Regions from separate parts of the Streptomyces sp. NPDC005483 genome, predicted to be linked through region 2. Evidence: riboswitches for the same ligand, from Rfam matches in the RefSeq annotation. Region 2 holds a riboswitch; the other holds the start of a gene.

Region 1 (11,036 bases), on a different contig from region 2:
GCTTCGCTGCTGCCGCACCCTAGAGACAGCTGGTAAACGGTGGCAACCCCCTGTGCACAGGGAATGTTCGCGGACTGAGCCGCCAACTCGTCCCGAAGGGGCTTGGTTCGGAGAACGGGGGCGGGTCGCCGTGTGAGCACTTCCCGTGCGGCACCGATCCCGAGACGTCCCACTCGGCCTCCTCGGGGGACGAGGCGCCGAAGCGCGGGCTCCTTCGTGACGGTCACGCGCCGCGCCGGTGATTCCGACCCGACCTGGCGGCAGCGCACCGGGACCGGGGGTGACCTCCGACGACCGAGCCGCCGCGCATCCGCCGCCACCTGACCCGCACACGCCGCCGAAACATTCGGTAGCACCGGCGAACATTACGAAGCTGTCCGCGTCGCCACACGATCAGTGACGCGAGCTACTTTCGCGGGCCGCGCGAGCGCGTCGAGGTGACCGGCGGCGGCGTCCACGTGATCGGTGGCGTCCACGTGGTCACACTTCCCTCGACGCCCAGCGTCAACTGCGCGACCAGGCCCTGAAGATGCCCGTCCCCGCACCTCCGGAACCCCCCGGCCTCCGCAGCAGATCTCCGCCTCAGGGACGGTTTCCTGTCGCCACCCCGCCCGCCGATATGACGCTGCGTGTCCACCTGGCCTGATCGGCCCCACCCCGCACACCGAGCGGGGAGCACCGCCCTCTCAGCTGGCTCATCACGCACCTCTGAGGCCCTCAGGCCGAGTCTTAACGGAAGTTTGACGCCCCTGCGCCCTCCATCCGAAGGCCCGAACGTCACTCTCCGCTTACGCTGGTCCCGCCGTCGGACGGGCGGCCGGATCCGAGCCGAGCCGTACCTAGGAGCATCCCCCGATGGCCACCACCGAGCACCCTCCCCCGAGTCGTCTGCGCTCCTGGATGCTGGAGGGCCTGTCGGACATGGGCAAGAGCGGCGGCCACACGGGCCCGCACGCCGAGCCCGAGCCCCCGCACCAGGGCCAGGCCTGGTGGCGGGTGATGTGCCTGACCGGCGTCGATTACTTCTCCACCCTCGGCTACCAGCCTGGCATCGCCGCACTGGCGGCCGGCCTGCTCTCCCCCGTCGCCACCATCGTCCTCGTCCTCGTCACGCTGGTCGGCGCCCTGCCCGTCTACCGCCGCGTGGCCGAGGAGAGCCCGCACGGCGAGGGCTCCATCGCCATGCTGGAACGCCTCCTGTCCTTCTGGCAGGGCAAACTCTTCGTCCTGACGCTGCTCGGCTTCGCCGCCACCGACTTCCTCATCACCATCACCCTCTCCGCCGCCGACGCCTCCACCCACCTGGTCGAGAACCCCCATCTCACCGGCACGCTGCACAACCACCAGATGGTGATCACCCTCATCCTGGTCGCGCTGCTCGGTGCGGTCTTCCTCAAGGGCTTCCTGGAGGCCGTCGGCGTCGCGGTCGCCCTGGTCGGCGTCTACCTCGCCCTGAACGTGGTCGTGGTGATGGTCGGCCTCTGGCACGTCGTCACCGCGGGGCACGTCATCACCGACTGGTCCAGCGCCTTGACCGCCGAGCACGGCAACATCTTCGCCATGGTCGGCGTGGCCCTTCTCGTCTTCCCCAAGCTCGCCCTCGGCCTGTCCGGCTTCGAGACCGGCGTCGCCGTCATGCCGCACGTCAAGGGGGACCCCGGTGACACCGAGGAGCGTCCCACCGGCCGGATCCGCGACACCAAGAAACTGCTCACCGCCGCCGCCCTGATCATGAGCGTCTTCCTGATCGCCACCAGCTTCATCACCACCCTCCTGATCCCGGAGAAGGACTTCGAGTCCGGCGGCCCGGCCAACGGCCGCGCGCTGGCGTACCTGGCCCACGACTACCTGGGCGGCGTCTTCGGCACGGTCTACGACATCTCGACCATCGCCATCCTGTGGTTCGCCGGCGCCTCCGCGATGGCCGGCCTGCTCAACCTGATGCCCCGCTACCTGCCCCGCTACGGCATGGCCCCGCACTGGGCCCGCGCCGTGCGCCCCATGGTCATCGTCTTCACCCTCATCGGCTTCCTGGTCACCTGGATCTTCGACGCCGACGTCGACGCCCAGGGCGGCGCCTACGCCACCGGCGTGCTGGTCCTCATCAGCTCGGCGGCGATCGCGGTGACCATCGCGGCCCGCAAGGCCGGCCAGCGCGGCTGGACGATCGGCTTCGCGGTCATCTCGGCGGTCTTCCTCTACGTCACCGTCGCGAACGTCATCGAACGCCCCGACGGCGTCAAGATCGGCGCCTGTTTCATCGCCGGCATCATCCTGGTCTCGCTGCTCTCACGGCTTGCGCGCGCCTTCGAGCTGCGCGTGACCAGCGTGACGCTCGACGCCATGGCGGAACGTTTCATCCGGGACATCGCCAGCCGCAAGATCCGCTTCATCGCCAACGAGCCGGACCGACGGGACAAGGCCGAATACCGCGACAAGATCGAACAGATCCGCGCCGACAACGACATCCCCGGCGAGGACTTCGTCTTCGTCGAGGTCACCGTCCTGGACCCGTCCGAGTTCGAGGCGAGCCTCACCGTCCGCGGCGAGGTCCTGCACGGCCGCTACCGCGTCCTGACCCTGGAGTCCTCCTCCATCCCGAACGCCCTGGCCGCACTCCTCCTGCACGTCCGTGACACCACCGGCTGCACCCCCCACATGTACTTCGAATGGACCGAGGGCAGCCCCTTCCACCAGTTCCTGCGCTTCTTCCTCTTCGGCCAGGGCGAGGTAGCCCCCGTCACCCGAGAGGTCCTGCGCGAGGCGGAACCGGACCGCGCCCGCCGTCCGCGCGTCCACACGGGCTGATCGCGCATACCCGACAGGAGCCGCACAGCGCCCTAAGTTGATGCCCATGATCCTTAGCATCCGCAACCAGCTTCCCGGCACCGTCACGACCGTCACACCGGGCGAGGCCATGGCGACGGTCAAGATCCGGCTCGACGGCGGCCAGGACCTCACGGCCGCGATCACCGTGGACGCCGTCGAGGAACTCGGCCTCACCCGGGGCGCACCCGTACGCGCCCTGGTGAAGTCGACGGAGGTGTCCCTCGCCACGGCCCCGGTCCGGGGCGTGTCCATCCGCAACCAGCTCCCGGGCACGGTCACCGCCGTGACCACCGGCCCCGCCATGGCCACCGTGAAGATCGCCGTCGAGGGGGCCGAACTCACCTCCGCGATCACCGCGGACGCCGCGACCGATCTCGCCCTGACCGCCGGCACCCCCGTGGTCGCCCTCATCAAGTCGACCGAAGTGTCACTGGCGACGGAGTAGGCCCGGCCCCGGCGCAAACGCCGGCGCAAAGAAAAGGGCCCCGCCGAAACGGGGCCCTCATCGCCTCAGGTCAGTCCTCGTACGCGTCCAGCGGCGGGCACGAACACACCAGGTTCCGGTCACCGAACGCCTGGTCGATCCGCCGCACCGGCGGCCAGTACTTGTCCGCGACCGACACCCCGGCCGGGAACACGGCCTCCTCACGCGTGTACGCGTGCTCCCACTCACCGCCCAGCGCACCAGCGGTGTGCGGAGCGTTCCGCAGTGGGTTGTCGTCGACGGCCCACTCGCCGGAACCGACCTTCTCGATCTCTCCGCGAATGGCGATCATCGCCTCGCAGAACCGGTCCAGCTCACCCAGGTCCTCGGACTCGGTCGGCTCGATCATCAGCGTGCCGGCCACCGGGAACGACATGGTCGGCGCGTGGAAGCCGTAGTCGATGAGCCGCTTGGCCACGTCGTCGACGCTCACCCCGGTCGCCTTGGTCAGCGGCCGCAGATCGATGATGCACTCGTGCGCGACCAGCCCGCCGGGGCCGGTGTAGAGCACGGGGTAGTGCGGCTCGAGGCGCTTGGCGATGTAGTTGGCGGAGAGCACCGCCACCTGCGTGGCCCGCTTGAGCCCCTCACCGCCCATGAGCCGCACGTACGCCCACGAGATCGGCAGTATCCCCGCGGAACCCCAGGGCGCGGCCGAGATCGGCCCGACGCCGGTCTCCGGGCCCGCCGCGGGCTGCATCGGGTGGTTCGGCAGATACGGCGCCAGGTGCGCCCGTACGCCGACCGGACCGACGCCCGGGCCACCGCCGCCGTGCGGGATGCAGAAGGTCTTGTGCAGGTTCAGGTGCGAGACGTCACCGCCGAAGTGGCCCGGCTTGGCCAGCCCCACCAGCGCGTTGAGGTTGGCCCCGTCGACGTACACCTGGCCGCCGGCCTCGTGCACCTGCGCGCAGATGTCGGCGACGTGCTCCTCGAACACACCGTGCGTCGAGGGGTACGTGATCATCAGCACGGACAGCTCGTCGCGGTACTGCTCGATCTTCGCCCGCAGGTCCTCGACATCGATCTCGCCGTCCTCGGCGGTCTTCACGACGACGACCTTCATGCCCGCCATCACTGCGCTGGCGGCATTGGTCCCGTGCGCGGACGACGGAATCAGACACACGGTCCGCTGCTCGTCACCGTTCGCCCGGTGATACCCGCGTACGGCGAGCAGCCCGGCCAGCTCGCCCTGCGAACCGGCGTTCGGCTGGAGCGACACCTTGTCGTACCCGGTGACCTCGGCGAGCCGCTCCTCCAGCTCCCGGATCAGCGTCAGGTAGCCCTGCGCCTGCTCGGCGGGCGCGAAGGGGTGCAGCTGCCCGAACTCGGGCCAGGTGACCGGTTCCATCTCCGTGGTCGCGTTGAGCTTCATGGTGCAGGAGCCCAGCGGGATCATGCCGCGGTCGAGCGCGTAGTCGCGGTCGGCCAGCCTGCGCAGATAGCGCAGCATCGCGGTCTCGGAGCGGTGCTGGTGGAAGACGGGGTGGGTGAGGAAGTCGTCGCCACGCAGCAGCGCGTCCGGCAGCGCCTCCTCGGTGGCCGCGTCCAGCGCCTCGATGTCGGCCTCGGCCCCGAAGGCGTTCCACACGGCAGCCACCTGTGCCCGCGCGGTGGTCTCGTCGCAGGCGAGGGACACGAGGTCGGCGTCGACGAGGTGCAGGTTGACGCCGTTCCGCCGCGCCGCGGAGACGACCTCGGCGGCCTTGCCCGGCACCCGCACGGTCAGCGTGTCGAAGTAGGACCCGTGCACCACCTCGACGCCACCGGCGCGGAGCCCCGCCGCGAGGATGGTGGCGTACCGATGGGTCCGCCGGGCGATGCCCTTGAGCCCGTCGGGCCCGTGGTACACGGCGTACATTCCGGCCATGACCGCGAGCAGCACCTGCGCGGTGCAGATGTTGCTGGTCGCCTTCTCCCGGCGGATGTGCTGCTCACGGGTCTGCAGCGCGAGCCGGTACGCCTTGTTGCCGTCGGCGTCCACGGACACACCCACGAGCCGCCCGGGCAGGCTCCGGGCGAACTTCTCCTGCACCGCCATGTAACCGGCGTGCGGCCCGCCGAAGCCCATCGGCACACCGAACCGCTGCGTGGTCCCGACCGCGATGTCCGCCCCGAGCTCGCCCGGCGACTTCAGCAGCGTCAGCGCGAGCAGATCGGCGGCGACGGTCACCAGCGCGCCGAGCTCGTGAGCCTGGTCGATGAGCGGCTTGATGTCCCGTACGACCCCGGAGGCGCCGGGGTACTGAACGAGCACCCCGTTGATCTCACGCCCCGCGACCTCGGCCGGGATCCCGTCGCTGAGGTCGGCGACCACGACCTCCAGACCGGTCGGCTCGGCACGGGTCTCGATCACGGCGATGGTCTGCGGCAGCACGTCGGCGTCGACGAGGAAGAGCCCCTTCTTGTTCTTCCCCATGCGACGGGACAGCGCCATGGCCTCGGCCGCCGCGGTCCCCTCGTCGAGCAGCGAGGCGCCGGAGGTCGGCAGCCCGGTGAGGTCGGCGACCATGGTCTGGAAGTTGAGCAGAGCCTCGAGGCGACCCTGCGAGATCTCCGGCTGGTACGGCGTGTAGGCCGTGTACCAGGCCGGGTTCTCCATGACGTTGCGCAGGATGACGGGCGGGGTGAAGGTGCCGTGGTACCCGAGCCCGATCATGGAGTCGAGCACCTGGTTCCGGTCGGCCAGCGACCGCAGCTCGGCCAGCACCTCGGCCTCGGTGCGCGCGCCGGGCAGTTCCAGCGCATCGGCGTTCTTGATCACATCCGGCACCGCGGCGGCCGTGAGCTCGTCCAGCGAGCCGTAGCCGACCTGCGCGAGCATCTTGGCCCGAGCCTCGTGATCAGGGCCGATGTGACGCTGCTCGAAGGGGATTCCCTGTTCGAGCTCGGAGAGCGGAATGCGATGGGCGGTCATTGCGGAGGCCTCCTGGTCTGACGCGACCTTCGAGGGGTACCCCGGCACGGGTACCCCGACGGCCTCCCCCTCTGTCATCTCGACCTGAGAGCTTCACCGGCCGCCCGAAGGCCGCCGGCTTTCACCGTCGGTGAGAGCGGGAGCCGTCGACGCCCGCCCTGCTTTCCAGAGTGACCTCGTCCGTGCGGTACGTGAGCCTGAGAGATTCCGGGGAGGATTTGCTCCTTCGGCGCCTCCGATGGTGTCTGGAGGACTCTCCCGCACGGGGTCAGCAGCCGCTGGCAAGCCTACCAGCGGGGCTGACGCACGAGTCTTCGAGTGGCCGCACACCCCGATGTGCTCTTTCGTAGTGCTTACGACCGCTTCGGATGTGTTGCGACCAAGTGGAGGGCACGTGCAGACCGACATCGATCCGCGCAACCTGATCGGCCGCAAGGCGTTCGACCGCAACGGCACCAAGATCGGCACCATCGACGAGGTCTACCTCGACGACGCGACCGGCGTGCCGGAATGGGCCGCCATACGCACCGGCCTCTTCTCCCGGGACGCCTTCGTCCCCCTGGAGCCGAGCGAACTGGTCGAAGGCACCCTGCGCGTCCCCTTCGACCGCACCCTCATCAAGGAAGCCCCCGACTTCGGCGTCGGCCGCCACCTCTCCCCCGACCAGGAACTCCAGCTCTACCACCACTACGGCCTCGACGTGACCGCACCAGCCCCACCCCCGGACCGGGACTTCGGCAAGCTGGCAGGCACGGAGGACGCGGAAGCCTGACCGCCGGCCCACCCCCCTCAGCCACCGCCCCGCCCACCCAGCCATCAGCTCCCCCGGAGCGCTACACGCCTCGCCAGAGCCTTCCCGCCCCGTGCTCTGCATGCCCTCGCCCACCAGCCCCGCCGGACGTCCTGCACACCTCAGCGCCCCACACGGACCCCAACAGACGCCCTACAACCCAGCCGACCCTCGCCCACCAACTCCGCCGCACGTGCTACACGCCGCGCCAGAGTCGCCCCACCCTCTGATACCCACCGCGGCCCCCACCCCAGCCCCGCCCGACGTCCCACCCGTCTCGCCGACCCAAACAGACGCCACCAGCCGCCCTACAACCCGGCCGCCCTCGCCCTCCAACTCCGCCAGACGTGCTACACGCCGCGCCAGAGCCACCCCACCCTCTGATACCCACCGCGACCCCCACCCCAGCCCCGCCCGACGTCCCACCCGTCTCGCCGACCCATACAGACGCCACCAGTCGCCCTACAACCCGGCCGCCCTCGCCCTCCAACTCCGCCAGACCTGCTACACGCCGCGCCAGAGCCACCCCACCCTCTGATGCCCGCCGCGCCTGCTACACGCCCCGCCAGAGCCCACCCCGGGTTCTCCTGCCCGCCGACCTCCACCCAGCCCCGCCCCACGTCCTACACGCCTCGCCGACCCACACGGATCCCACCAGCCGCCCTGCACAGCCCGCCACCCCTCGCCGCACGCCCCCGCGCTCTACAGGCCCGCCGCCCCACGCTGACCCCGACAAACGCCCTGCAACCCCGCCGGCCTTGGCCACACCCCCGCCTGACGCCCTGCACACGCCCCGCCAACCCACCCGGCTTCCGACAAGCGCTCCCGGCCCAGCCGATCCTTGCCACGCGCCTCCATCCCCACCCCAGCCCGTCGGACGTCCTACACGCCTTGCCGACCCACCCGGACCCCGACAGACGCCCCACACGCCTCGCCAACCCACCCGGCCCCCGACAGCCGCTCTGCGCACCCACCGGTCCCGACAAACGCCCTACAACGCCCCCCGACCCGCCACAGCCCGTCAGGCCTCCGCAGCCTCACCCCAGCCGCCGACGATCCACCACCGCCCGACGATCCTCCACCGCCCCGTCGGCCGCCGGCCGCCGACGGCGTTCAACCCCCACAGGGCCCCCGCACCCGACGACGAGACCGTCACGGGTGGTGCGGGTGGCAACCCGACACCTCGACCAACGGCAACGGCTCCGCCGACTCCAGCCGAGGATCGTCGACAAGAAACGTCCGTACCCGCCCCGGCTCCGAATCCGGCGTCTCGAACCGCACAGTCACCCGCCCCAGCCCACTCCCCTGCACCCACCCGTGCCCGTACTCGGCGTGCCGCACGTCATGCCCGGCGACCCACCGCCGCTCGACCACCACGTCCCGCTCCTCAGCGGGTACGTCATCAGCCACCTCCTCGACGGCATGATCCACTCCCTCCCCCGCGGCCTGCGCGAACAGATCCTCCTGAGTGAAGTCGGCAAGACCCGAAACCCCCACCCCCAGCAGCCGCACACCCCCCGTAGAGTCGACACCCTCCAGCAACCGCAGCGCAGCCTCCCGCACCACCGCGGGATCATCCGTGGGCCCCCGCAAGGTCTCGGACCGCGTCAAGGTCGAGAAGTCGTACCGCCGCACCTTCAGCACGATGGTCCGCCCCGACAGCCCGGCCTCCCGCAACCTCCGCACACACCGGTCCGCCAACCGCTGCACCTCGAGCCCCACCCGAACCCGGTCGTGGATGTCCACGTCGTACGTGTCCTCCACGGACACCGACTTGGTCTCCCGCTCCGCCACCACGGCCCGCTCGTCCCGTGCCAGCGCCATGCCGTACAACCCGTGCCCGTGCGCCTTCCCGAGCAGGCGGACCAGCTCGTCCTCCCCCGCCTCGACGATGTCGTCGACCGTATGGATCCCGGCCCGCCGCAGATGGTCCCCCGTCGCCGGCCCCACCCCGGGCAGCGTCCGCACCGACATCGGCCCGAGCAGCGCCCGCTCGGTGCCAGGCTCGATCACCACGAGTCCGTCCGGCTTGGCCTGCTCGGAGGCGATCTTCGCGAGCATCTTGGACGCGGCCAGCCCCACCGACCCCGTGAGCCCCGTGAAGGCCCGTATGTCGGCCCGCAGCTTCGCCCCAACCAGTCGCGCCGAGGCCTCGTCCCAGGCCGCTGACCCGGCCTCCAGATCCACGAACGCCTCGTCCAGGCTCAGTGGCTCCACCAGCGGCGACAGCTCCCGCAGCAGCCCCATCACCTGTTCGCTGATCGCCTTGTACAACCCGAAGCGCGGCACGAGGTATGCGGCGTTCGGCGCGAGCCGTCTCGCCTGGGCCATGGGCATCGCCGAGTGCACCCCGAACACCCGGGCCTCGTAGGACGCGGTGGCCACCACTCCCCGCGGCCCAAGGCCGCCCACGACGACCGCCTTCCCGCGCAGACTCGGCTTGGACGCCTGCTCCGCCGAGGCGTAGAAGGCATCCATGTCGAGATGCAGGATCGTGGGCGCTTTTCTCACATGTCCGATGCTGCCCTACGCCACTGACAATGCCCCGCGGGAGAGAGCGGGGGCAGCGTCAGACCGCCCGGTTGCGGCGCCTGGCCAGCTCGTCCGCGGGGTTGTGCCCGATGAGCGTCTCCCCGGTGTCGATGCGCTCCCCGTGCAGTTGCGACAGGGCACTCTCGACGTCCCGCCACACGACGCCCACGGCGATCCCGAAGATCCCCTGGCCGCCCTGGAGCAGCGCGTGGACCTCGTCGGGCGAGGTGCACTCGTAGACCGTGGCCCCGTCGCTCATGAGGGTCATGCGCTCCAGGTCCTGGAAACCGCGCTCACGCAGATGCTGGACCGTGGTGCGGATGTTCTGCAGCGACACCCCGGTGTCGAGGAATCGCTTGACGATCTTCAGGACGACGACGTCCCGGAAGCTGTAGAGCCGCTGCGTCCCCGACCCGTGGGCGGGCCGCACGCTCGGCTCCACGAGCCCGGTGCGCGCCCAGTAGTCGAGTTGCCGGTAGGTGATGCCGGCCGCGGCGCACGCCGTGGGACCGCGATAGCCGATCTGCTCGGACGCCATGGACGTCGCCCCTCCGCTGCTCGGCACGGCCGCCGGTCGCTGCGGAGCGTGATCGGCCGTGCTGCCGTGATGGGGATCCCCCCAACTCGACCGAAGTTGAGAGCTTGGGGGAGGGTACGGACCGCTTGCCCCGAGACTCCGTCCGGGGGCACCCCCAGCCGTACCGTCGCCGCTGCTTCTCACGCCGACCTCCGTCCTTGACCTGCCTTCTCGACGGTAGGCAGTCACCAGGGGTGCGTCAACGATCGCCACGCCGAGTGATAATCACCCTAGGAGTGGTTTGCCGTACCCCACCGCGGGGAAAGGCTAGCCGAATGCGCTCCGAACGGGCCGCAGGACGCTCTCACGCGCCGGTGGCAAATGCCGGCATTTCGGGGACGACCGGACACGGCCGACCCGTCACGGACCACTGATCCGCCGGACCGGCCGCGGCTGCCTCACTGACTGCTGGTGCCGAAGTCCTCGGGGGAGATCTGGTCGAGGAACTCGCGGAACTTCTCCACTTCGTCCTCCTGCTCATCCGGAATCGCGATGCCGGCGTCGTCGAGCACCCCGTCACTGCCGTAGATCGGCGTCCCGGTGCGCAGCGCCAGCGCTATGGCGTCGGACGGCCGCGCGCTCACCTCGACCCCGCTGGCGAAGACCAGCTCCGCGTAGAAGACGCCCTCACGCAGGTCCGTGATGCGCACTTCGGTGAGCTCCTGGCCGACCGCCTCCAGCACGTCCTTGAACAGGTCGTGGGTCAGCGGTCGCGCGGGGGCCATGCCCTGCTGTGCGAAGGCGATCGCAGTCGCCTCCCCCGGCCCGATCCAGATGGGGAGGTAGCGGTCGCCTCCCACTTCACGCAGAAGCACGATCGGTTGGTTGGAGGGCATTTCGACCCGGACACCTACGACATCGAGCTCGTTCACACAGCAACCCTAGGCCGTGCCCGGGACGTTTGGGT
Region 2 (11,036 bases):
TCGACGACGAGACGGTGAGCGCCTCGGTACGCCGGACCGGGCGCTGTCTGGTCGTGCAGGAGGCCCAGGGCTTCGCCGGAGTCGGAGCGGAGATCGCCGCACGCGTCCAGGAGCGCTGCTTCCACTCGCTGGCCGCACCGGTGCTGAGGGTCGCCGGGTTCGACATCCCGTATCCGCCGCCCAAGCTCGAACACGCCCATCTGCCCGGTGTCGACCGGATCCTCGACACCGTCGACCGGCTCCAGCTCGACGACGCGCCGGACACTCGGCATCTTCTGAAGGGAGCGGTCGCATGACCACTGCGGCGCTGCGGGAGCAGTTGTTCCGGCTGCCCGACCTCGGGGAAGGGCTGACCGAGGCCGAGATCATCGAATGGAAGGTCGCGGTCGGCGACACGGTGACCGTCGACCAGATCGTCATCGAGGTCGAGACCGCCAAGGCCGCCGTCGAGGTACCGGTCCCGTACGCGGGCACGGTGCTGCGACTGCACGCGGAGGCGGGTTCGGCGCTGGGGGTGGGGGAGCCCCTGATCACGGTGGGCGAGGCGGGCACGGCACTCTCCGCCGACCCGGTCGCCCCGGCCGACGCGGCCGCGGAGCGGTACCGGGAGGAGGAACAGGCCGGCTCGGGCAACGTCCTGATCGGGTACGGGACAGGACACGGCCCGGCCCCCAGCCGTCGCCGTCGGCGGATCTCATCGCCTGTCCCCCTGCCGCACGCACCCCGGGTGATCTCGCCCCTCGTGCGCAGGATGGCTCAGGAGCACGGGATCGATGTGGCCGAGCTGTCGCCGTCCGGCCCGGCCGGTGTCGTCCTGAGACGTGACGTGGAGCAGGCCGTCGAGCGAGCCGGGCGGACGGCCTCCCCCGACCCGGTGCCGCAGTCGCAGTCCGCCCCGGAAGCCGGTGGTCAGCGCATCCCGCTGCGCGGAGTCCGCCGTGCCGTCGCGGACAAGCTCTCCCGCAGCCGCACCGAGATTCCCGACGCCACCACCTGGGTCGACGTGGACGCGACCGGCTTGCTCCAGGCCAAGAAGGCGCTGGAGGCCGCCGAACCCGGCCGCCGCATCGGGCTGCTGGCCCTGCTGGCCCGTATCTGCGTCGCCGCACTGACCCGTTACCCGGAGCTGAACTCCACGGTCGACACCGAGCGCCGGGAGATCGTCCGCTTCGGTGAGGTCCATCTGGGGTTCGCCGCCCAGACCGAGCGTGGCCTGGTCGTCCCCGTGGTCCGCGACGCCCACCGCATGACGACCGTGCAACTGGCCGCGGAACTGGCCCGGTTGACCGAGCTGGCCCGCGGCGGTGGCCTGCCGCCCGACCGTCTGACGGGTGGGACCTTCACCCTCAACAACTATGGGGTGTTCGGCGTGGACGGGTCGACGCCCATCATCAACCACCCGGAGGCAGCCCTCCTCGGGGCGGGCCGCATCGTCGACAAGCCCTGGGTGGTCGACGGCTCCCTGGCCGTCCGCAAGGTCATGCAGCTCTCCCTCAGCTTCGACCACCGGGTCTGCGACGGGGGAGTGGCCGGCGGCTTCCTGCGCCACGTGGCCGACTGCGTGGAACACCCGGCAGTCCTGCTCGCGGACGTCTGAACCGACCGAAGGACACGGAGACGCCGGCGCGGGCCTGACGCCCTAGCACTCGATGATGTTCACAGCCAGCCCGCCCCGCGCAGTCTCCTTGTACTTCACGCTCATGTCCGCCCCCGTGTCCTTCATCGTCTTGATGACCTTGTCCAGGGACACCTTGTGCGAGCCGTCCCCCCGCAGCGCCATCTTCGCCGCCGTGACCGCCTTCACCGCGGCCATGCCGTTGCGCTCGATGCAGGGGATCTGGACCAGGCCGCCGACCGGGTCGCAGGTCAGGCCCAGGTTGTGCTCCATGCCGATCTCGGCCGCGTTCTCCACCTGTTCGGGGGAGCCGCCGAGGACCTCGGCGAGGGCGCCCGCGGCCATCGAGCAGGCCGAGCCGACCTCGCCCTGGCAGCCGACCTCGGCGCCGGAGATGGAGGCGTTCTCCTTGAAGAGCATGCCGATGGCACCGGCGGCGAGCATGAACCGCACGACGCCGTCGTCATCGGCGCCGGGCACGAAGTTCATGTAGTAGTGGAGCACCGCGGGGATGATGCCGGCGGCCCCGTTGGTCGGGGCGGTCACCACCCGTCCGCCCGCCGCGTTCTCCTCGTTCACCGCCATCGCGTAGAGCGTGATCCACTCCATCGCGTGGGCCAACGGGTCGCCCTCGGCGCGGAGTTGGCGCGCGGTGACGGCCGCGCGCCGACGTACGCGAAGGCCGCCCGGCAGGATGCCTTCACGGGACATCCCGTGCGACACACACGCCCGCATCACCTGCCAGATCTCCAGCAGGCCGGCCCGGATCTCGTCCTCCGTGCGCCAGGCCCGCTCGTTCTCCAGCATCAGCGAGGAGATCGACAGACCGGTCTCCTTCGCCAGCCGCAGCAGCTCGTCGCCGGTGCGGAAGGGGTATTTCAGCACCGTGTCGTCGAGCTTGATCCGGTCCGCGCCCATGGCGTCCTCGTCGACGACGAACCCGCCGCCCACCGAGTAGTACGTCTTCGACATGAGCTCGGCGCCCGAGGCGTCGTAGGCCCACACCGTCATGCCGTTCGCGTGGTACGGAAGCGCCTTGCGGCGGTGCAGCACCAGGTCGTCGTCGAAGGAGAACGGGATCTCGCGCTCACCGAGCAGCTTCAGGACCCCCGTGGCCTTGATGTCCGCCACCCGGTCGTCCGCGTTCTCCACGTCCACCGTGCGCGGGGACGCCCCCTCCAGGCCGAGCAGCACCGCCTTCGGGGTGCCGTGGCCGTGGCCGGTCGCGCCCAGGGAGCCGTAGAGCTCGCAGCGGACCGAGGCGACGGCCGGCAGCAGGTCCTCCTTGCGCAGGCGGCGGGCGAACATGCGGGCCGCGCGCATCGGGCCGACCGTGTGGGAGCTCGACGGGCCGATGCCGATCGAGAACAGGTCGAAGACCGAGATGGCCACGGGAACTCCTTCACAAAGGGTGGGGGCACACGTCGTCGGGTGCCCCCACCGGGGAACTACTTGTTCAGACCGGCGTACAGCGGGTGCTTGTCGGCGAGGGCCTTGACCCGGGCCTTCAGTGCGTCCACGTCGTACGACGGCTTCAGTGTCTCGGCGATGACGTCCGCGACCTCGGTGAAGTCCTCGGCCGTGAAGCCGCGGGTCGCCAGGGCGGGCGTGCCGATCCGCAGGCCCGACGTGACCATCGGCGGGCGCGGGTCGTTCGGGACGGCGTTGCGGTTGACCGTGATGCCGACCTCGTGGAGACGGTCCTCGGCCTGCCGCCCGTCCAGCTCGGACTCGCGCAGGTCGACGAGGATGAGGTGCACGTCGGTGCCGCCGGAGAGCACGTCGACCCCGGCCTCCCGGGCGTCGTCGGCCGTCAGACGCTCGGCGAGGATGCGCGCACCGTCCACCGTACGCCGCTGGCGCTCCTTGAACTCCTCGCCCGCCGCGACCTTGAAGGACACCGCCTTCGCCGCGATCACGTGCTCCAGGGGACCGCCCTGGAAGCCCGGGAACACGGAGGAGTTCAGCTTCTTCGCGAACTCCTGCTTGGCGAGGATGATCCCGCCGCGCGGGCCGCCCAGCGTCTTGTGGGTGGTGGAGGTGACCACGTCCGCGTGCTCGACGGGGTTGGGGTGCAGCCCGGCCGCGACCAGACCCGCGAAGTGGGCCATGTCGACCCACAGGTACGCCTCGACCTCGTCGGCGATCCGGCGGAACTCCGCGAAGTCCAGCTGGCGCGGGTACGCCGACCAGCCCGCGATGATCACCTTGGGCCGGTGTTCGCGCGCGAGCTTCTCCAGCTCGGCCATGTCGACCAGACCGGTCGCCGGGTCCACGTGGTACGCGACGACGTCGAACTGCTTGCCGGAGAAGTTCAGCCGCATCCCGTGGGTCAGGTGACCGCCGTGGGCGAGGTCGAGCCCGAGGATGGTGTCGCCGGGCTGCGCCAGCGCGAACAGCGCGGCCTGGTTGGCCGAGGCGCCGGAGTGGGGCTGCACGTTGGCGTACTCGGCGCCGAACAGCTCCTTGACCCGGTCGATCGCGATCTGCTCGGCCACGTCGACGTGCTCGCAGCCGCCGTAGTAGCGGCGGCCGGGGTAGCCCTCGGCGTACTTGTTGGTGAGGACCGAGCCCTGCGCCTCCATGACCGCGAGCGGAGCGAAGTTCTCCGAGGCGATCATCTCGAGGGTGGACTGCTGCCTGACCAGCTCGGCGTCGACCGCGGCGGCGATCTCCGGGTCGAGCTCGTGCAGGGGCGTGTTCAGTGCGGACATCAGGTGTACGACTCCTCAGCCGGCGGAAAAGGCGGTGTACTCGTCGGCGGAGAGCAGGTCGGCCGGCTCCTCCGAGACGCGTACCTTGAACAGCCAGCCGCCCTCGAAGGGGGCGGAGTTCACCAGTGCCGGGTCGCTGACGACGTCCTCGTTGACCTCCGTGACCTCACCGGAGACGGGGGAGTACAGGTCGCTGACCGACTTGGTCGACTCCAGCTCGCCGCAGGTCTCGCCCGCGGTCACCGTGTCACCGACCTCCGGGAGCTGCACGAAGACGACATCGCCGAGCGCGTTGGCCGCGTGCTCCGTGATGCCGACCGTCGAGACGCCGTCCTCGGCGCCCGACAGCCACTCGTGCTCCTTGCTGTAGCGCAGCTGCTGGGGGTTGCTCATGGCCTGAATTCTCCTGTACGCGGGGGAGTGCTGATGAAGGGGGGACTGCGAAAGGCGTGCGTGAGCAGCGACTCTGTGCTCAGCATCACCTACGGCGGCTACTTCTGGCGCTTGTAGAACGGCAGCGCCACGACCTCGTACGGCTCGTGGCTGCCCCGGATGTCCACACCGACACCGGCCGTGCCCGGCGTCGCGTGCGCGGCGTCGACGTACGCCATCGCGATCGGCCTGCCCAGCGTGGGGGAGGGGGCGCCGGAGGTGACCTCGCCGATCACCTCGCCGTCCGCGACGACCGCGTACCCGGCACGCGGGACGCGACGCCCCTCGGCGACGAGCCCGACCAGGACACGCGGCGTTGCGGCGGCGGCGCGCTCAGCGGCCTGCTCGAGCGCCTCCCGTCCGACGAAGTCGCCGTCCTTCTCGAACTTCACGACCCGCCCGAGCCCGGCGTCGAAGGGGGTCAGCTCCCGCGAGAGCTCGTGCCCGTACAGCGGCATGCCCGCTTCCAGGCGCAGCGTGTCCCGGCAGGACAGGCCGCAGGGGATCAGGCCGACGCCCTCGCCCGCCTTCGTCAGGGCCTGCCACAGCGTCTCCGCGTCGGAAGGCGCCACGAACAGCTCGAAGCCGTCCTCCCCGGTGTACCCGGTGCGGGCGATCAGCGCGGGCACGCCGGCTACCGTGCCCGGCAGACCGGCGTAGTACTTCAGGCCGTCGAGGTCGGCGTCGGTCAGGGACGCGAGGATTCCGGGGGACTCCGGTCCCTGTACGGCGATCAGCGCGTAGGCGTCCCGGTCGTCGCGCACCTCGGCGTCGAAGCCGGCCGCGCGCTCGGTCAGCGCGTCCAGCACGACCTGGGCGTTGGATGCGTTGGCGACCACCATGAACTCGGTTGCCCCGAGCCGGTAGACGATCAGGTCGTCCAGGATGCCGCCGTCGGCCTGGCAGATCATGGTGTAGCGGGCCCGGCCGACACCGACCGAGGCGATGTTGCCGACAAGGGCGAAGTTCAGCAGCGCGGCCGCCTGCGGTCCGGTCACGGTGATCTCGCCCATGTGGGAGAGGTCGAAGAGCCCGGCTTTCGTGCGTACCGCGTTGTGCTCGTCGCGCTCGGAGCCGTAGCGCAGGGGCATGTCCCAGCCGGCGAAGTCGGTCATCGTCGCGCCCAGCGACCGATGCAGGGCATCGAGCGCGGTGCGACGGGGTTCAGAACTGCTCATCGGACGTCGTCTCCAAGGATCCCAGGACAGGGGTGTGACGGGCGAGGTGGTTCCTCCCCATCTGTCATCGGAACCTGAGAGGTTCGCCATGAAGAACATGGCTTGCACCTTGGGTGGAGCCGCCTTCAGGTCGGCGGCCCGCTTTTCAGATGTGCCTCGCCCGCGCGGTAACGGGGGCCTGAGAGATTCAAGGGAGGGACTTGCTCCTTCGGCGCCCGGGTACACGTACCCGGGACTCTCCCGCGCGGATTCAAGCGGCCGGTATGCAGTTGGCGCGGACATCATTGCACGCCCCGGACGCCGACGGCAGGGCCGCATCTGCTCCTCCCTTTGTGACTGCCCTGTGGCGGTACGCGTACAGAAACGCGAGAGATCATCCATTACCTTCTCTTTACGCTCGGTGGGGAGGGAAACCCCGATCCCGGAGGAGGACGATGACGGTGAACAGGACCACGGTGTACGCGACGACCTCGGCGATCGCGCTGCCCGAGCAGCCCGCGGCCCACGCCGTCGAGGCCCGCGGCACCCGCCCGGTCGTCCGTGACCTGCGCGACCGCGCGGGCCGCAGCCCGCACGCCCTGCTCTTCGGCCCGGGGGACGTCGTCGTCATCACCGGCCTGCCCGGCAGCGGCAAGTCCACGCTGATGAAGCGTGCGGTCAACGGGATCAGGATCGACTCCCAGGACACCCGCGACCGCTGGGACGGCCGGCTGTCCCGCTTACTGCCGTACGCCGTCTACCGCCCCCTGGTCCGGCTCGCGCACTACGCCGGGCTGCGCCGCGCCCTGCGCTCCGGCGAGGGAGTCGTCGTGCACGACTGCGGCACGCAGACCTGGGTGCGGGGCTGGCTGGCCCGCGAGGCTCGGCGCCGGGGCGGCACCCTGCGTCTGCTGCTGCTCGACGTCTCGGCGGAGACCGCGCTGGAGGGCCAGCGCGAGCGCGGCCGGGGCGTCTCGCGGTACGCCTTCCTGCGGCACCGCGGTGCCGCCGCCCGGCTGATCCGCTCCGTGGAGCGCGGTGACCTGCCCCAGGGCTGCGGTTCGGCGGTGCTGATCGACCGAGACGCGGCGGCCGTGCTGCGGCGGATCGGGTTCACGGGCTGAGGCGCTGGGTTTCCCGGGCTGAGCCACCTTGCGCCGCACCCGCTAGCCTTCAGCCACATCAACAGCGGTTCACAGCAGGCGGTCAGACAGATGGACTTCCCGGCGGATCTTCCCGCGGACTTTCCAGGGCAAGCGCACCCGCACCCCCATCCGCACGGCGGATGGCCCGGCAACGAGCTGGAGGAGGTGCTCTCGGCCTCCCTCGGCATGCCCTCGGCGGGCGGCCGGATCATCGAGGTGCTCGGACGCAGCTTCGTCTGGATCCCGCTGCCGAACGGCGGCGGTCCGCACAGCGGCCCCCTCGACCTGCCCACTCTGGAGATCGGGGGCCAGGCCTTCGTCCCGGTCTTCAGCTCCGAGGAGCAGTTCCGCCAGGTCGTCGGCAGCCATCTGTCGTACACCATCGCCCCGGCGGTCGAGTTCGCCCGCGGTCTGCCCCCGCACGTGGGCATCGCGGTGAACCCCGACGGTGTGGTCGGCGTGCCCCTCCCGCCCGCCGCCGTCGCCGACCTGTGCCGGGTGGGCCGCACCCCGCTGGACGGGCCCAACACCGGTGGCCGGGTCAAGCTCTACGAGCCGGACTGGCAGGACGACCCGGTCGACTTCCTGGCGGCCGCGTCCGCCGAGTTCGCGGCCACCGGAGTGGTCCTCACGGCCCGCCGCTGCCTGGCCGCCATCGAGACGGCCGACCCGGTCATGTTCGTGGGCGTGGAACTCTCCCAGTGGGAGGGCGACCTGCGCACCCTGCCGATGGACGCCCTCGGCCGGGCGCTGGGGCACACCCCGGTGCCATGGCCGGTCAACCTGGTCCTGCTGGACGTGGCGGACGACCCGGTGGGCCACTGGATGCGCGAGCAGGTACGGCCCTTCTACCTGCACGGTCACTAGACCTGTTGTCAGGGGTGCCACACGTGCCCCGTACCGCCGACGGTCAACCAGCCCCGACCCGGTAGGCGCTTAAGCTGTTCCCATACCTGGGGCAACCTTCAAGAAGGGGCGGCACAACGTGAGCGGCGCCAGCGGAACCGGCACCACGACCGGCCAGGTCGAGCACATGCTGCGCCAGGTGACGCCCGGGCGCTACGACGCCTACGAGGCATTGCTCAAGGCACTCGCGAGCCCCGGCTCCGGCCAGATCTGGATGCTCCTGTGGCACGGCCAGTCCGGCTCCCCGGACGCCCAGTACGGGAACATGGAGGTCGGCGGCTACGGCTACGCCCCCTGTGTGACCTCGGCCCAGGAACTGAGCGCCAGTGGCTGGAACCGTTCGTACGAAGTGGTCGACGGCATCGACGTGGCCCGCACGCTCTATCCCGACCACTACGGCCTCTGGCTCAACCCGCACGCCCCCGGCGGCGGCGTCGGCATCCCCTGGCTCGACCTGCGCCGCATCGCGACCGGCCTGGAGCGCCAGCCCGCCGGGCCGCTGCGGCTGTCGGAACCCGGCATCGAGATCCCCCAGTTCTACGCCCTGCTCGTGCAGAACGCCCACCGCACCCCGGCGGTCCGCTCGCTGCGCCGCGCCTGGGTGCAGCCGGCGCTCGGGGCGCCGTATCTCGCCATCGGCCTGGACGTGTACGACACCAGTCCCTCGGCCGTGGACTCGGTGCGCGCGATGATGCAGCAGTCCATCGGCGCCGTCCCGGACGGGCTGCCGGTGTCGACCGTGGCGATGTCCGACGAGTACGACCCGGTGGCGCTGTGGATGCGTGCCGGCGCCCGTCCGTTCTACGACCGCGAGGCCCATGGATCGCCCGCGCAGTCACCGGCGGCAGGGTACGGCTACCCACCGGCCCGCGGTGGCTACTGAGAGCAATGACAAGCGTTCGCCTCGTTTACATAACGGCCACATTTCTTCGCGCGTAGATAGCGGCGGATCGTCACGAAGGTCATTTAATGTGCCGTTCTGTCCCAACTGGCATGCGTCCGGGGTGTGTTACCCGCTGTTCGGATAACGGAATCCCTCGTACTGCATCACGGTTACGCATACTTTCCTCGCCAGGCCTGGCGGGTGATCGCAGCGAAGCTGAAGACTCCCCAGGCAGACGCAGGATCAGACGTTCCTGCGCGCTGAGCAAGTCGACAAAGCCGTAATCCACGGCAGGTGTAGGCCGGTCACCACCGGCGAGAGGGGTCGGGTCACTGTGACCGCACCGATCGAGACCACCGGGGCGCAGGCCGAGGCGCAGCCGGAGGCTGTCCTCGTCGGCGCCGCAAAGGGGCAGATCGAAGGCCGTTCCCTGGGGCAGATCGCCTGGTCCCGGTTCAAGAAGGACAAGGTGGCGGTCGCCGGTGGCGTGATCGTCATCCTGCTGATCCTGCTCGCGGTGCTCTCCCGGCCCATCCAGGCCATGTTCGGGCTGGACCCGAACGCCCTGCACCAGGATCTGATCGACCCGAACACCTCGCTGCCCAAGGGTGACTTCGGCGGCATGAGCTGGTCGCACCCGCTCGGTGTGGAGCCGAAGTTCGGCCGCGACATCGCGACCCGCATCCTCGAGGGCTCCTGGGTCTCCCTGGTCGTCGCCTTCGGCGCCACGATCCTGTCCAACACGATCGGCGCCGTGCTCGGCGTGGTCGCCGGCTACTACGGCGGCCGCGTCGACACGATCATCAGCCGGCTGATGGACACCTTCCTGGCGTTCCCCCTCCTGCTGTTCGCCATCGCCATCTCGGCCACGCTCCAGGGCGGCGCCTTCGGCCTCGAGGGGCTGCCGCTGCACATCAGCGTGCTGATCTTCGTCATCGGCTTCTTCAACTGGCCCTACCTCGGCCGCATCGTGCGAGGCCAGACGCTGGCCCTCCGCGAGCGGGAGTTCGTCGACGCCTCGCGCGGGATGGGGGCCAAGGGGCCGTACATCCTCTTCCGGGAGCTGCTGCCGAACCTCGTCGGCCCGATCATCGTCTACTCGACGCTGCTCATCCCGACCAACATCCTCTTCGAGGCGTCGCTGAGCTTCCTCGGCGTCGGTATCCAGCCCCCGCAGGCGTCCTGGGGCGGCATGATCAACCAGGCGGTCACCTACTACCAGGTCGACCCGCAGTTCATGATCGTGCCTGGTCTGGCCATCTTCGTGACCGTCCTGGCATTCAACCTGCTCGGCGACGGTCTCCGCGACGCTCTCGACCCGCGCAGCCGCTGACCCGCGACCCGCGGTGAGAGTCCACAAGATTTCCGACAATTGAAGGGGAAGCAGACCATCATGCGAAGGTCAGCGCTGGCCGCAGTGGCGGCCATCGGCAGTGCGAGCCTGTTGCTCTCGGCTTGCAGCAAGGCCGATGACAACGGTGGAGACGGGAACAAGTCGGCTGGGGCCAACGCAGCGACCAAGGGCGTCGTCAATGCCTCCACCCAGAAGGGTGGGACGGTCACGTACGAGTACTCCGACGTCCCGGACTCCTTCGATCCCGGCAACACGTACTACGCCTACATGTACAACCTCAGCCGGCTGTACGCCCGCCCGCTGATGACCTTCAAGCCCGGTCCGGGCGAGGAGGGCAACACGCTGGTCCCGGACCTCGCCGAGAAGGCGGGCGAGCCGAGCGACGGCGGCAAGACCTGGACGTACAAGATCCGCTCCGGTCTGAAGTACCAGGACGGCACGCCGATCACCTCGAAGGACGTCAAGTACGCCGTCGAGCGCTCCAACTTCGCGCGTGACGTGCTCTCCCTCGGCCCGAACTACTTCCAGCAGTTCATGGAGGGCGGCAAGGCGTACAAGGGCCCCTACAAGGACAAGAGCGCCGAGGGCCTGAAGTCCATCGAGACGCCGGACGACACCACGATCGTCTTCAAGCTCAACCGTCCCTTCCAGGAGTTCGACTACCTGGTCGCGACGCCGCAGACGGCTCCGGTGCCGAAGGCCAAGGACACCGGCATCGACTACGTCAAGAGCATCGTGTCCTCGGGCTCGTACAAGTTCCAGAGCTACGACGAGGGCAAGCAGGCCGTCCTCGTCAAGAACGAGAACTGGGACCCGAAGAGCGACCCGCT

Evidence for each region. Region 2 has a riboswitch for glycine ahead of gcvT (glycine cleavage system aminomethyltransferase GcvT). Riboswitches for the same ligand answer to the same signal wherever they lie in the genome.
Region 1: it holds a riboswitch for glycine, as region 2 does, so the genes downstream of both, gcvP (aminomethyl-transferring glycine dehydrogenase) here and gcvT (glycine cleavage system aminomethyltransferase GcvT) in region 2, are expected to answer to the same signal.

Annotation. Positions count from the first base shown of each region.
Region 1 is NZ_JBEXEA010000034.1:68,790-79,825, forward strand. It holds gene ABZT06_RS40850 (amino acid transporter) at 856-2,808, shown strand; gene ABZT06_RS40855 (TOBE domain-containing protein) at 2,855-3,274, shown strand; gene gcvP (aminomethyl-transferring glycine dehydrogenase) at 3,345-6,230, opposite strand; glycine riboswitch at 6,406-6,501, opposite strand; gene ABZT06_RS40865 (PRC-barrel domain-containing protein) at 6,625-7,002, shown strand; gene ABZT06_RS40870 (DNA polymerase IV) at 8,173-9,531, opposite strand; gene ABZT06_RS40875 (MerR family transcriptional regulator) at 9,590-10,273, opposite strand; gene ABZT06_RS40880 (bifunctional nuclease family protein) at 10,528-11,001, opposite strand.
Region 2 is NZ_JBEXEA010000008.1:318,350-329,385, reverse strand. It holds gene ABZT06_RS18275 (alpha-ketoacid dehydrogenase subunit beta) at 1-296, shown strand, start outside; gene ABZT06_RS18270 (dihydrolipoamide acetyltransferase family protein) at 293-1,597, shown strand; gene ABZT06_RS18265 (L-serine ammonia-lyase) at 1,640-3,007, opposite strand; gene glyA (serine hydroxymethyltransferase) at 3,064-4,329, opposite strand; gene gcvH (glycine cleavage system protein GcvH) at 4,345-4,722, opposite strand; gene gcvT (glycine cleavage system aminomethyltransferase GcvT) at 4,821-5,939, opposite strand; glycine riboswitch at 6,095-6,192, opposite strand; gene ABZT06_RS18245 (AAA family ATPase) at 6,374-7,042, shown strand; gene ABZT06_RS18240 (enhanced serine sensitivity protein SseB) at 7,133-7,930, shown strand; gene ABZT06_RS18235 (enhanced serine sensitivity protein SseB C-terminal domain-containing protein) at 8,097-8,852, shown strand; gene ABZT06_RS18230 (ABC transporter permease) at 9,187-10,185, shown strand; gene ABZT06_RS18225 (ABC transporter substrate-binding protein) at 10,246-11,036, shown strand, end outside.